Regions from separate parts of the Streptomyces sp. S6 genome, predicted to be linked through region 3. Evidence: predicted binding sites of a transcription regulator. Region 3 holds the regulator's gene; each other region holds the start of a gene.
What was found. Region 3 encodes HrcA, which represses chaperone genes, less so after heat shock. Its sites were predicted from a motif close to TTNGCACTCNGNNNNNCNGAGTGCNAA; they were not measured.
Positions count from the first base shown of each region.

Region 1: groL (chaperonin GroEL) is a predicted target of HrcA. The motif match lies at 1,363-1,389, and genes of this name have one in related genera.
Region 2: groES (co-chaperone GroES) is a predicted target of HrcA. The motif match lies at 2,498-2,524, and genes of this name have one in related genera.

Region 1 covers NZ_JBTYMC010000038.1:3,722-7,889, reverse strand. The annotation lists gene groL (chaperonin GroEL) at 1-1,232, opposite strand, end outside; gene ACVNF4_RS08135 (cold-shock protein) at 1,822-2,025, opposite strand; gene ACVNF4_RS08130 (MoaD/ThiS family protein) at 2,492-2,767, opposite strand; gene thrC (threonine synthase) at 2,764-4,059, opposite strand; SAM riboswitch class I at 4,077-4,168, opposite strand, start outside.
Region 2 covers NZ_JBTYMC010000124.1:26-4,193, reverse strand. The annotation lists gene ACVNF4_RS18735 (SDR family NAD(P)-dependent oxidoreductase) at 1-189, shown strand, start outside; gene groL (chaperonin GroEL) at 303-1,928, opposite strand; gene groES (co-chaperone GroES) at 2,043-2,351, opposite strand; gene ACVNF4_RS18720 (polysaccharide deacetylase family protein) at 2,574-3,401, opposite strand; partial or broken gene ACVNF4_RS18715 (polysaccharide deacetylase family protein) at 3,398-4,168, opposite strand, start outside.
Region 3 covers NZ_JBTYMC010000215.1:4,130-8,297, reverse strand. The annotation lists gene ACVNF4_RS24995 (Uma2 family endonuclease) at 1-360, shown strand, start outside; gene ACVNF4_RS24990 (DUF3097 domain-containing protein) at 350-1,156, opposite strand; gene ACVNF4_RS24985 (MBL fold metallo-hydrolase) at 1,198-1,926, opposite strand; gene hrcA (heat-inducible transcriptional repressor HrcA) at 2,047-3,063, shown strand; gene dnaJ (molecular chaperone DnaJ) at 3,064-4,168, shown strand, end outside.

The DNA of each region.
Region 1 (4,168 bases), on a different contig from region 3:
GCGACGATGCCCTCCTCGACGGCCGCCTTCGCGTTGCGGACGGCGTCCTCGATGCGGTGCTTGCGCTCCTTGAGCTCGACCTCGGTCGCGGCACCGGCCTTGATGACGGCCACGCCGCCCGCGAGCTTCGCCAGGCGCTCCTGGAGCTTCTCGCGGTCGTAGTCCGAGTCGGAGTTCTCGATCTCGGCGCGGATCTGGTTGACCCGGCCCGCGACCTGCTCCGAGGAGCCGGCGCCGTCGACGATCGTCGTCTCGTCCTTGGTGATGACGACCTTGCGGGCCTTGCCCAGCAGGTCAAGCGTGGTGTTCTCCAGCTTGAGGCCGACCTCCTCGGAGATCACCTCGCCGCCGGTGAGGATCGCGATGTCGTTCAGCATCGCCTTGCGGCGGTCGCCGAAGCCGGGGGCCTTGACGGCGACGGACTTGAACGTGCCGCGGATCTTGTTGACGACCAGGGTCGACAGGGCCTCGCCCTCGACGTCCTCGGCGATGATCAGCAGCGGCTTGCCGGACTGCATGACCTTCTCCAGGAGCGGGAGGAGGTCCTTGACGGAGCCGATCTTGGAGTTCGCGATCAGGATGTACGGGTCGTCCAGGGACGCCTCCATACGCTCCATGTCGGTCGCGAAGTACGCCGAGATGTAGCCCTTGTCGAAGCGCATGCCCTCGGTGAGCTCCAGCTCCAGACCGAAGGTCTGGGACTCCTCGACCGTGATGACGCCTTCCTTGCCGACCTTGTCCATCGCCTCGGCGATGAGCTCGCCGATCTGGGTGTCAGCGGCGGAGATGGAGGCCGTGGAGGCGATCTGCTCCTTGGTCTCGACGTCCTTCGCCTGCTCCAGGAGCGCGCCGGAGACGGCCTCGACGGCCTTCTCGATGCCGCGCTTCAGGGCCATGGGGTTGGCGCCGGCGGCGACGTTGCGGAGGCCCTCGCGGACCAGGGCCTGGGCCAGGACCGTCGCGGTCGTCGTGCCGTCACCGGCGACGTCGTCCGTCTTCTTCGCGACTTCCTTGACCAGCTCGGCGCCGATCTTCTCGTACGGGTCCTCCAGCTCGATCTCCTTGGCGATGGAGACACCATCGTTGGTGATCGTGGGGGCGCCCCACTTCTTCTCAAGGACGACGTTGCGGCCCTTGGGGCCGAGGGTGACCTTGACGGCGTCGGCGAGCTGGTTCATACCGCGCTCAAGGCCGCGCCGCGCCTCCTCGTCGAACGCGATGATCTTGGCCATGTGAAGTGGTCCCTCCAGGACTGGGGGTGAGTACCGCAGTGGACCGCGCCCGCGCCCGCGACGGACGGTCCCGCGGTCTGGTGGTCCCTTGCCCCACCCTCGCCGTGAACCTCACCGACTCGGTCCTTCGTTGTCACTCTCACGGGGAGAGTGCTAACGCCAATGATTAGCACTCTGCCCCTGCGAGTGCAAGGCCGTAAGGGTGGCTGCGGGATGGGAAGGCGGAGGTTTCGGGGGTGGAGAGGAGGGGGAAGGAGGGGTTCGCCGGTGGGCGGCTGCGGGTCGTGGAGGGCTGGTCGCGCAGTTCCCCGCGCCCCTAAAAGACTCAGAGTGCGACGCCGTCGCGGCTGCTCGCGCCCGCGCGGCGGAGCCGCACATCAACGCAGCCCTGCGGCCCTGAAAGACTTCGACTGCGGCGCCGTCGTCGCCCGTCGCGCCCACGTGGCAGAGCCGTACATCAGACACAGCCCCGCACCCCTGAAAGACCTCGACCACAGCACCGTCGTCACCTATCGCGCCCACCCGGCGGAGCCCCCCGCACACAAAAGACCCGCACCCTGGACAGATGCGGGTCCTCTGGTTGAAATGTTCAGGCGGTGACGCGAACCATGTCGGCCTGCGGGCCTTTCTGGCCCTGCGAGATCTCGAACTCGACTCGCTGGCCCTCTTCGAGGGTGCGGTAGCCGTCCATCTGAATGGCGCTGTAGTGGACGAAGACGTCCGCACCACCGTCGACCGCGATGAAGCCGTACCCCTTCTCCGCGTTGAACCACTTGACGGTGCCCTGAGCCATGCCTAACTCCCCTATTACTGGCCCTTGCACAGATCCGCACTTCGCGGACCCGGGTCAGACCTCACCCCCCAGCCGATTTGGGGGCGTGCGCCGGAACGCGTCGACCGCGGCCGAATGTATCTGCCCAACTGCCCTCTGCAACAGGTCAATCGGACGAGAATTCCGGACGGACACGATCCGGAATGTGGTGAGAATTCAGGAGAGTTCAGGGCAAGTCGGGCCAGACATATGCCGCAAATGCCGTGCAAGAGGCGCGCAGTTTGGCTACTTCTTGTCGGGTGTAAGGCAGAAATCAAGGGCTACCGGCAGGTCAAACGGAAGCGCGTTCCCCAACCCTACCTCGTTCAACCACACAGAATTGCCCCCTCCGCTTCGAAGCAGAGGGGGCAATTCGATGAACAATGCGTAATGGGCATTACTGACGGTTACTACCCGCCGGTAATGACATTAGGTCAACCCCGAAGGATCAGCCTCCGGCAACCGCCGGGATGATCGAGACGCCGGCGCCGTCAGGGGTCGCCGTCTCCAGCCCCTGCTCGAAGCGGACGTCGTCGTCATTGACGTACACGTTGACGAACCGCCGCAGCTTCCCCTGGTCGTCCAGGACCCGCGCGGAGATCCCCGTGTGGTTCTTCTCCAGGTCCGCGATGACCTCACCCAGGGTCCCGCCCTCGGCGCTCACCTCGGCCTGCCCGCCCGTGTAGGTGCGCAGGATGGTCGGGATACGAACAGTGACGCTCATGCGAGGCCAGCCTCTCGGAAGGAGTCCAGGGTCGGGCGGATGGTCGCGGTGAGGCCGGTGCCGGCCACCGCGTCGAGGGTCTTGAGGCCGTCACCGGTGTTCAGCACGACCGTCGTGAGGGACGGGTCCAGCACGCCGTCCTCGATCAGCTTGCGCGTCACCCCGACCGTCACCCCGCCCGCCGTCTCCGCGAAGATCCCCTCGGTCCGGGCGAGCAGCTTGATCGCGTCGACGATCTGCTCGTCGGTGACGTCCTCCACGGCACCCCCGGTGCGCCGCGCGATGTCCAGCACGTACGGCCCGTCCGCCGGGTTCCCGATGGCCAGGGACTTCGCGATGGTGTCCGGCTTCTGCGGCCGCACCACGTCGTGCCCCGCCTTGTACGCGACGGACACCGGGCTGCACCCCTCGGCCTGCGCCCCGAAGATCTTGTACGGCTTGTCGGCGACGAGCCCCAGCTTGATCAGCTCCTGGAGCCCCTTGTCGATCTTCGTCAGCTGCGATCCGGAGGCGATCGGGACGACGAGCTGGTCGGGGAGTTCCCAGCCGAGCTGCTCGCAGATCTCGTACGCCAGCGTTTTGGAACCCTCGGCGTAGTACGGCCGCAGGTTGACGTTGACGAAGCCCCAGCCCTCCCCCGCGGAGTCGCCGATCAGCTCGGAGCAGAAGCGGTTGACGTCGTCGTAGTTGCCCTCGATGCCGACCAGCTCACCGCCGTAGACGGCGGCCATGACGATCTTGCCCTGTTCAAGGTCGTGCGGGATGAACACGCAGGAGCGCAGGCCCGCGCGGGCGGCGGCGGCACCGACCGCACCGGCCAGGTTCCCCGTCGAGGAGCAGGACAGGGTGGTGAACCCGAACGCGCGCGCCGCTTCGAGCGCCTGGGCGACGACGCGGTCCTTGAAGGAGTGGGTGGGGTTGCCGGAGTCGTCCTTCACGAACAGCTTGCCCGGGGAGACGCCGAGGGCCGCCGCGAGGTTGTCCGCCTGGACGAGTTTCGTCCAGCCGGGGTTGATGTTCGGCTTCTCGGCGACGTTCGCCGGGACGGGGAGGAGGGGGGCGTAGCGCCAGATGTTCGCGGGGCCGGACTCGATGCGGGCGCGCAGTTCCTCGGTGTCGTACGAGGTGAAGTCGTACGCGATCTCCAAGGGACCGAAACACTCCTCGCAGGCGAAGGAGGGGCCGAGGGGGACGCGGTGGCCGCACTCGCGGCAGCTCAGCGCTTCGGCGGGACCCAGATCGACGGTCGTGCCGGTGTCGTCGGCGTTCGTGGCGATGGTCTGCACAGCCATGGAGGCGAGGCCCTTTCTCCTCATCTTCCTCACGACGCACCTCGCCGTGAGACGGATTTGGCACCTTCCCTAGCCGGGAGCCTCGCGGCGTGATCACGCACGAGACCGG
Region 2 (4,168 bases), on a different contig from region 3:
ATCCCGGGGTGGATGTGGCTGGACGCGGACAAACTGGTCGCCGCGGCGTTGCAGGACCTGGCTCGCGGCAGGACCGTCTCCATCCCGGATCCCCGGTACAAGGCGCTGATGGGGGTCGTGAAGCTGACGCCCCGGGGACTGCTGGGCGGGGTCTCCTCGAAGACGGGGCGCAAGTACGGGCCGCAGTAGGAGGGAACGTCGTCATGGCACCGATGCGAGTGCCCCTCCCCCGTTCCGGGAACGGCCGAAGCCCGGCACCCCCGCGAAGGGGTGCCGGGCTTCGGTGCGGCTCGCGTCAGTGACTAGTGCGAGTGGCCGTGGGAGTGACCGCCGGCGGCCGGCTCCTCCTCTTCCTTCTTCTCGACGACCAGGGTCTCGGTCGTGAGCAGGAGGGAGGCGATGGAGGCGGCGTTCTCCAGGGCGGAGCGGGTGACCTTGACCGGGTCGATGACGCCGGCCTTCACCAGGTCGCCGTACTCGCCGGTCGCGGCGTTGAAGCCCTGGCCCTTGTCGAGCTCGGCGACCTTGGAGGTGATGACGTAACCCTCAAGACCCGCGTTCTCGGCGATCCAGCGCAGCGGCTCGACGACGGCCTTGCGGACGACGGCGACACCGGTCGCCTCGTCGCCGGACTTGCCGAGGCCGTCCTCCAGGACCTTCGCGGCGTGGACGAGCGCGGAGCCACCGCCGGAGACGATGCCCTCCTCGACCGCGGCGCGGGTGGCGGAGATGGCGTCCTCAAGGCGGTGCTTCTTCTCCTTGAGCTCCACCTCGGTGGCGGCGCCGACCTTGATCACGCACACGCCGCCGGCCAGCTTCGCGAGGCGCTCCTGGAGCTTCTCGCGGTCCCAGTCGGAGTCCGTGTTCTCGATCTCGGCCTTGATCTGGGCGACGCGGCCCGTGACGTCGGCGGAGTCGCCGGCGCCGTCGACGACGGTGGTGTCGTCCTTCGTGACGGTGACGCGGCGGGCGGTGCCGAGCACGTCGAGGTCGGCCTGCTCCAGCTTGAGCCCGACCTCCTCGGAGATGACGGTCGCGCCGGTCAGGATCGCGAGGTCCTGGAGCATCGCCTTGCGGCGGTCACCGAAGCCGGGGGCCTTCACGGCGACGGCGTTGAACGTGCCGCGGATCTTGTTCACGACGAGGGTGGAGAGCGCCTCGCCCTCGACGTCCTCGGCGATGATCAGCAGCGGCTTGGAGCCACCGGACTGGATGACCTTCTCCAGCAGCGGCAGCAGCTCCTGGATGGAGGAGATCTTGCCCTGGTTGATGAGGATGTAGGGGTCCTCCAGGACGGCCTCCATGCGCTCCTGGTCCGTCACGAAGTACGGCGACAGGTAGCCCTTGTCGAAGGCCATGCCCTCGGTGAAGTCCAGCTCCAGACCGAAGGTGTTGGACTCCTCGACGGTGATGACACCGTCCTTGCCGACCTTGTCCATCGCCTCGGCGATGAGCTCGCCGACCTGCGTGTCCTGCGCGGAGAGCGCGGCGACGGCGGCGATGTCCGCCTTGTCCTCGATCGGACGGGCGGTGGCGAGGAGGTCCTCGGAGACGGCGGCGACGGCCGCGTCGATGCCCTTCTTGAGCAGCGCCGGGGAGGCACCCGCGGCGACGTTCTTCAGACCCTCGCGGACCAGCGCCTGGGCGAGCACGGTGGCGGTGGTGGTGCCGTCACCCGCGATGTCGTTGGTCTTGGTCGCCACCTCCTTCACCAGCTGGGCGCCGAGGTTCTCGTACGGGTCGTCGATCTCGACCTCACGGGCGATGGTGACGCCGTCGTTGGTGATGGTCGGAGCGCCGAACTTCTTGTCGATGACGACGTTGCGGCCCTTGGGGCCGATCGTCACCTTGACCGTGTCGGCCAGCTTGTTGACGCCGCGCTCAAGGGCGCGACGGGCGTCCTCGTCGAACTTCAGGATCTTCGCCATGACAGCGGGTGCCCTCTCGGAAAATCTGTGGGTAAGAAAAAAGCCGCGCCCCTGGCGCCCGGCTCCATCAAGGGATCGCGGGGCCAGGGGCGCGGCTCAAAAAACTGAGGTGTCTTACTTCTCGATGATCGCGAGAACGTCGCGAGCCGAGAGGACGAGGTACTCCTCGCCGCTGTACTTGACCTCGGTGCCGCCGTACTTGCTGTACAGGACGATGTCACCGACCTTGACGTCGAGCGGCAGGCGCTCGCCGTTCTCGAATCGGCCCGGGCCCACGGCGAGGACGGCGCCCTCCTGGGGCTTCTCCTTCGCGGTGTCCGGGATGACCAGGCCGGAGGCCGTGGTCTGCTCGGCGTCGAGCGGCTGGACCACGATGCGGTCCTCAAGCGGCTTGATGGCAACCTTGGAGCTGGCGGTCGTCACGATCCGACCTCCCCCTTCGGAGATCTCACGGGGTTAACTGTCTGAGGTGGCGACCAGACCGATCCGTCGTCGCGGGTGCCGGACCTGCCCGTCGCTTCGTTGGCACTCTCCAGTGGGGAGTGCCAGACCCGAGACTATGACCGTGATTAGCACTCGGTCAAGCGGACTGCTAATTCCGGTGCCGTGGTGACCGAGTATTTCCCTGCCCGTAGCCCTCAGGTCCTACCGGTAGTCCTCAAGTCTCCCCACCGTGAGTCCCCTCGCCTGGGCTTCCCGTAGTACCCGTACGGTCCGGTCCCTGAGGGTCGGGCCGCCCGCCTCGTCGGAGTCCATCGCGACGATGTCGCCGGGCAGGAGGTGCCGGGAGCCACGGGTGTAGACGAGGCCCCCGGGGGTCATGGCGGCACGCCAGAGGACGACGGTGGAGACGCCGCAGTCGGCCGCCGCGCGCAGGGTCGTCGCGTCGTACGTGCCGTAGGGCGGGCGGAACCAGCGGGGGCGCAGGCCGAAGCGGGCCTTGAGTTTGTCCTGCTGGCCGCAGATCTCCGCGCGCTGCCCCGGGTAGGGGAGGCCGCGCAGGGCGGCGTGGTGGAGGGTGTGGTTCTGGAGGTTGGCGCCGACGGCCCGGAGCCGCGCGAAGTGGCCGTAGCCGGGGCCGACGACGCTGTCGGTGAGGAACATGCTGACCGGGAGGCGGAGTTCGCGGACCAGGTCGACGAAGCGGGGGTCGCGTTCGGCGCCGTCGTCGTAGGTGAGGAAGACGACGGGGTCGGGGGTGGGGATGTGGTCGAGGACCGGGGGGAGGGAGGGGGTACCCGTAGTACTTCCGGGGGACCTCGTGATGCCCCTCTTCGGCGCGGGAGCCAGCGGCTTCGTCAACCCCCAGCGGCGGTACGCGGGCTGTCCGGCGGCCACCTCCGGACGGGCCCCGTGGACCCGCTCCGCCGCCTTCTTGCCGAGCCGTTCGATCGGGTCGACGGACTGCGCGCAGCCGCTGACGAGCGTCAGGGCGACGAGCAGGGCGCCCGCCACCAGCCCCCGCGTTCTCACAGGTAGTCCTCCAGGCGTCCCACGGCGTACCCCTTCTCGGTGACCATGTTCAGGAACCGGCGGACCATGTCGGGCATCGTGCCCTTCCAGTCGTCCCGGCCCCGGAAGTGGCTCAGGACGATGTCGCCGGGGTGGAGGTCGCGGTCCCACTCGCGGTACTCCCAGTGGTCGACGAAGACCTCCTCGTCCCAGAGTGGGGCGTACTTCACCCCGCACGCCTTCGCGGCACGCAGGGTGTCGCGGTTGTAGTTCCCGAACGGGGGCCGGAAGAGCAGGGGCCGCTTGCCGTAGTGCTTCTGGATGACGTCCTGCATGCCGCAGATCTCGTGCTTCTGCCGCTGGTACGACATACCCGGGAGGTAGGGGTGGTGGAGCGTGTGGTTGTTCAGGACGACGCCGGCGTCCTGCATCTTCTTGAAGTACCCGTAGTCCTCCTTGACGAGGTAGTCGGAGAGGAACGCGGTGTACGGGATCTTCAGCTCGCTCATCATGCGCAGGAACGCCGGGTCCTTCTCGGCGCCGTCGTCAATGGTGAGGAAGACGACCTTCTCCTTGACCGGAATGGTCGTGAAGACCGGCGGCAGGCCCAGTTCCTCGTGGTCGTCGACCTCGAAGCCGTCACGGGTCGTGATCACCGGCTTCTTCGCGGGGGCGGGCGGGGCCGTCAGCGGCACCTTCTTCAGCCCCCACTTCCGGGCCGCCGCGACCCGGGCGGCCTGCTCGGCGTGGAGGCGTTCGGTGGGCGAGAGGGGCGGGCGGGCCTGTGC
Region 3 (4,168 bases):
AGCGAGCCGCAGCCGGACCTCGTCATTCTGGAGCTCGGCGCCGACGACAGTCCGGGACGGCTCGTGCCCGCAGCGGCCTTGACCCTCGTGGTGGAGGTCGTGTCCAAGACCAGTGCCCACCGCGACTATGTGCAGAAGCGGTCGATCTACGCTGCCGGCGGTGTCCCCGCGTATCTGATCATCGACCCCTTCGAGGCCAGGTGTCTGGTGCTGTCGGAGCCGTCCGGGCGGGGGATGTCGGCCGACTACCAGTCGGAACGGACGCGGAAGTTCGGTGACCCGGTGCCGTTGCCTTGGTTGGGCATCGAACTGGACACGAGCAGGTTCGGTACCTTGCAGCGACCCGGCACTATGCGGTGACGAAATCGATCAGCTCCTCCACCCTCCCCAACAACTCCGGCTCCAGGTCCTTGTAAGACGTCACCCGCTTCAGAATCGCCTGCCACACCGCCCCGGTGTTCTCCGACGGCCAGCCCAACGCCCGGCACACCCCCGTCTTCCAGTCCTGCCCATGAGGCACGCGGGGCCACGCGGAGATGCCCAGGGACGACGGCTTCACCGCCTCCCAGATGTCGATGTACGGGTGGCCCACCACGAGGGCGTGGTCGCTGGTGACCGCCTGCGCGATGCGCCACTCCTTCGTGCCGGGGACGAGGTGGTCGACGAGGATGCCGAGGCGGGCGTCCGGGCCGGGGGCGAAGGTGTCGACGATCGCGGGGAGGTCGTCCACGCCCTCCAGGTACTCCACGACGACACCCTCGATGCGCAGGTCGTCGCCCCAGACCTTCTCGACCAGCTCGGCGTCGTGGCGGCCCTCCACGTAGATGCGGCCGGCTCGGGCCACGCGCGCGCGGGCGCCGGGGACGGCGACGGAGCCGGAGGCGGTGCGGGCGGGTTGCGTGGACGCCTGCGCCGAGGGCCTGACCAGCGTCACCACGCGGCCCTCCAGGAGGAACCCACGGGGTTCCATCGGAAAGACGCGGTGTTTGCCGAAGCGGTCCTCCAGCGTGACCGTGCCCGCCTCGCAGCGGATCACCGCACCGCAGAAACCGGTGCCGGGTTCCTCGACGACGAGGCCGGGGTCGGCCGGGATCTCCGGGGCGGGGGCCTGCTTCTTCTTCCAGGGAGGGGTCAGGTCGGGCGAGTACTGGCGCATTCGGATGACGATAGGAGAAGTACGCGGGAGCGGTCCCGCCTTCACCCGTGCGACACGCCGAAGCGTTCGCGCAGAGCGTCACGCTGCCGCCGCACGAACTCCGCGTCCACGACCGCCCCGTGACCGGGCACGTACAGCGCGTCCTGCCCACCCAGCTCCAGCAGCACGTCCAGCACCTCCGGCCACCGCCCCGGCACCGCGTCCGACCCCGCCTGCGGCTCGCCGGACTCCTCGACGAGGTCGCCGCAGAAGAGGATGGGAGGGGAGTCGGGGGTGCCGGGGACGAGGACGACGAGGTCGTCGGGGGAGTGGGCGGGGCCGAGACGGGCGAGGAGGATCTTGCTGGGGGCGCTCTCCCCCAGCACCAGCGTCAACCTGTCCCTCACCACGTGATCCGGCGTGATCAGCGCGGCCGTCGCCTCCTCGGCCAGGTGGCGGGCCAGGCCGTTGCGTACGGCGTCGTCGGTCAGCTCGGCGGCGTCGTAGGCGGCGCTCGCCGCGTAGACCGCCGCCCCCGGGAAGGCCGCCGCGCCGAGGACGTGGTCGAAGTGGGCGTGGGTGAGGGCGAGATGGGTCACATTGACGCCGGTGAGGTGGGTGGCCTCCGTGTGGAGGCGGGTGCCCTCCGGGAGGCTGGAGCCCGCGTCGATCATGAGGGTGGCGCCGGGGGCCGTCACCAGTCCCACCGTGCAGTCCCATCCGGGGAGGCGGATCCGTCCGGCCCGATCCGACAGGCGCTCCCAGCCGAGCTCTTCCCAAGTCACCGTCATACAGAGACGCTAGCTGTACCAACCGGCGGCGGGACGACCTTGCCCCCGTGGTACACGATCGCCGTACACTGGCAGTCGTCAGGGGAGAGTGCCAGGGACGGACATCTGGAGGTGTGCGCGGTGCTGAGTGAACGCAGGCTTCAGGTGCTGCGCGCGATCGTCCAGGACTATGTCGGGACCGAGGAGCCGGTGGGCTCGAAGGCGCTCACCGAGCGGCACAACCTCGGGGTCTCCCCGGCGACCGTGCGCAACGACATGGCCGTGCTGGAGGACGAGGGGTTCATCCACCAGCCGCACACCAGCGCCGGCCGCATCCCCACCGACAAGGGCTACCGCCTGTTCGTCGACAGGCTGGCCGGCGTCAAGCCGATGACGGCGCCGGAACGCCGCGCGATCCACCACTTCCTGGACGGCGCGGTCGACCTGGACGACGTGGTGGCCCGCACGGTACGGCTGCTCGCGCAGCTCACCCGTCAGGTCGCCGTCGTCCAGTACCCCTCCCTCACCCGCTCCACCGTCCGGCACGTCGAGCTGCTGGCGCTCGCGCCCGCGCGGCTGATGCTCGTGCTGATCACGGACACGGGCCGGGTGGAGCAGCGGATGATCGACTGCCCGGCGCCGTTCGGGGAGTCGTCGCTGGCGGACCTGCGCGCGCGGCTCAACAGCCGGGTCGCGGGCCGCCGCTTCAGTGACGTGCCCCCGCTCGTCGAGGACCTCCCGGAGGCTTTCGAGCGAGAAGACCGGGGTACGGTCTCGACGGTGCTCTCCACTCTCCTGGAGACGCTCGTCGAGGAGAACGAGGAGCGGCTGATGATCGGCGGAACAGCCAATCTCACCCGCTTCGGACATGACTTTCCCCTCACCATCCGGCCCGTCCTGGAGGCCCTTGAGGAGCAGGTCGTGCTCCTCAAGTTGCTTGGCGAGGCGGGAGATTCGGGCATGACCGTGCGCATCGGGCACGAGAACGCCTACGAGGGACTCAACTCCACGTCCGTCGTGTCGGTCGGTTACGGTTCGGGCGGCGAGGCAGTCGCCAAGCTCGGCGTGGTCGGACCGACCCGCATGGACTACCCGGGAACGATGGGAGCGGTACGCGCAGTGGCGAGGTACGTCGGACAGATCCTGGCGGAGTCGTAAGTGGCGACGGATTACTACGCCGTCCTCGGCGTGCGCCGTGACGCGTCGCAGGATGAGATCAAGAAGGCGTTCCGTCGGCTTGCGCGCGAGCTGCACCCGGACGTCAACCCGGACCCGAAGACCCAGGAGCGGTTCAAGGAGATCAACGCCGCTTACGAGGTCCTCTCCGACCCGCAGAAGAAGCAGGTCTACGACCTCGGCGGCGACCCGCTCTCGCAGAGCGGCGGCGGCGCGGGCGGCTTCGGCGCGGGCGGTTTCGGCAACTTCTCGGACATCATGGACGCGTTCTTCGGGACGGCGTCCCAGCGCGGCCCGCGCTCACGCACGCGGCGCGGCCAGGACGCGATGATCCGCCTGGAGATCGACCTCGACGAAGCCGCGTTCGGCACGACCAAGGACATCCAGGTCGACACGGCCATCGTCTGCAACACGTGCAGCGGCGAGGGGGCCGCGCCCGGCACCACCGCGCAGACGTGTGACATGTGCCGCGGCCGGGGTGAGGTCTCGCAGGTCACCCGGTCCTTCCTGGGCCAGGTCATGACGTCCCGGCCGTGCCCCCAGTGCCAGGGCTTCGGGACGGTCGTCCCGACGCCGTGTCCCGAGTGCGCCGGCGACGGCCGCATCCGCTCCCGGCGGACGCTGACGGTCAAGATCCCGGCCGGCGTCGACAACGGCACGCGCATCCAGCTCGCCGGCGAGGGCGAGGTCGGGCCCGGTGGCGGTCCCGCCGGTGACCTCTACGTCGAGATCCACGAACTCCCGCACGCCATGTTCCAGCGCCGGGGCGACGACCTGCACTGCACGGTCACCATCCCGATGACCGCCGGCGCCCTCGGCACGAAGGTGCCGCTGGAGACGCTGGACGGCCTGGAGGAGGTCGACATCCGGCCGGGCACCCAGTCGGGCCAGTCGATCCCGCTGCACGGACGCGGTGTCACCCACCTGCGAGGCGGCGGGCGCGGCGACCTCATCGTTCACGTCGAGGTCCAGACACCCATGAAGCTGGACCCGGAGCAGGAGCGGCTGCTGCGCGAGCTGGCGAAGCTGCGGGGGGAGGAACGGCCCACGGGGCAGTTCCAGCCTGGGCAGCAGGGGTTGTTCTCGC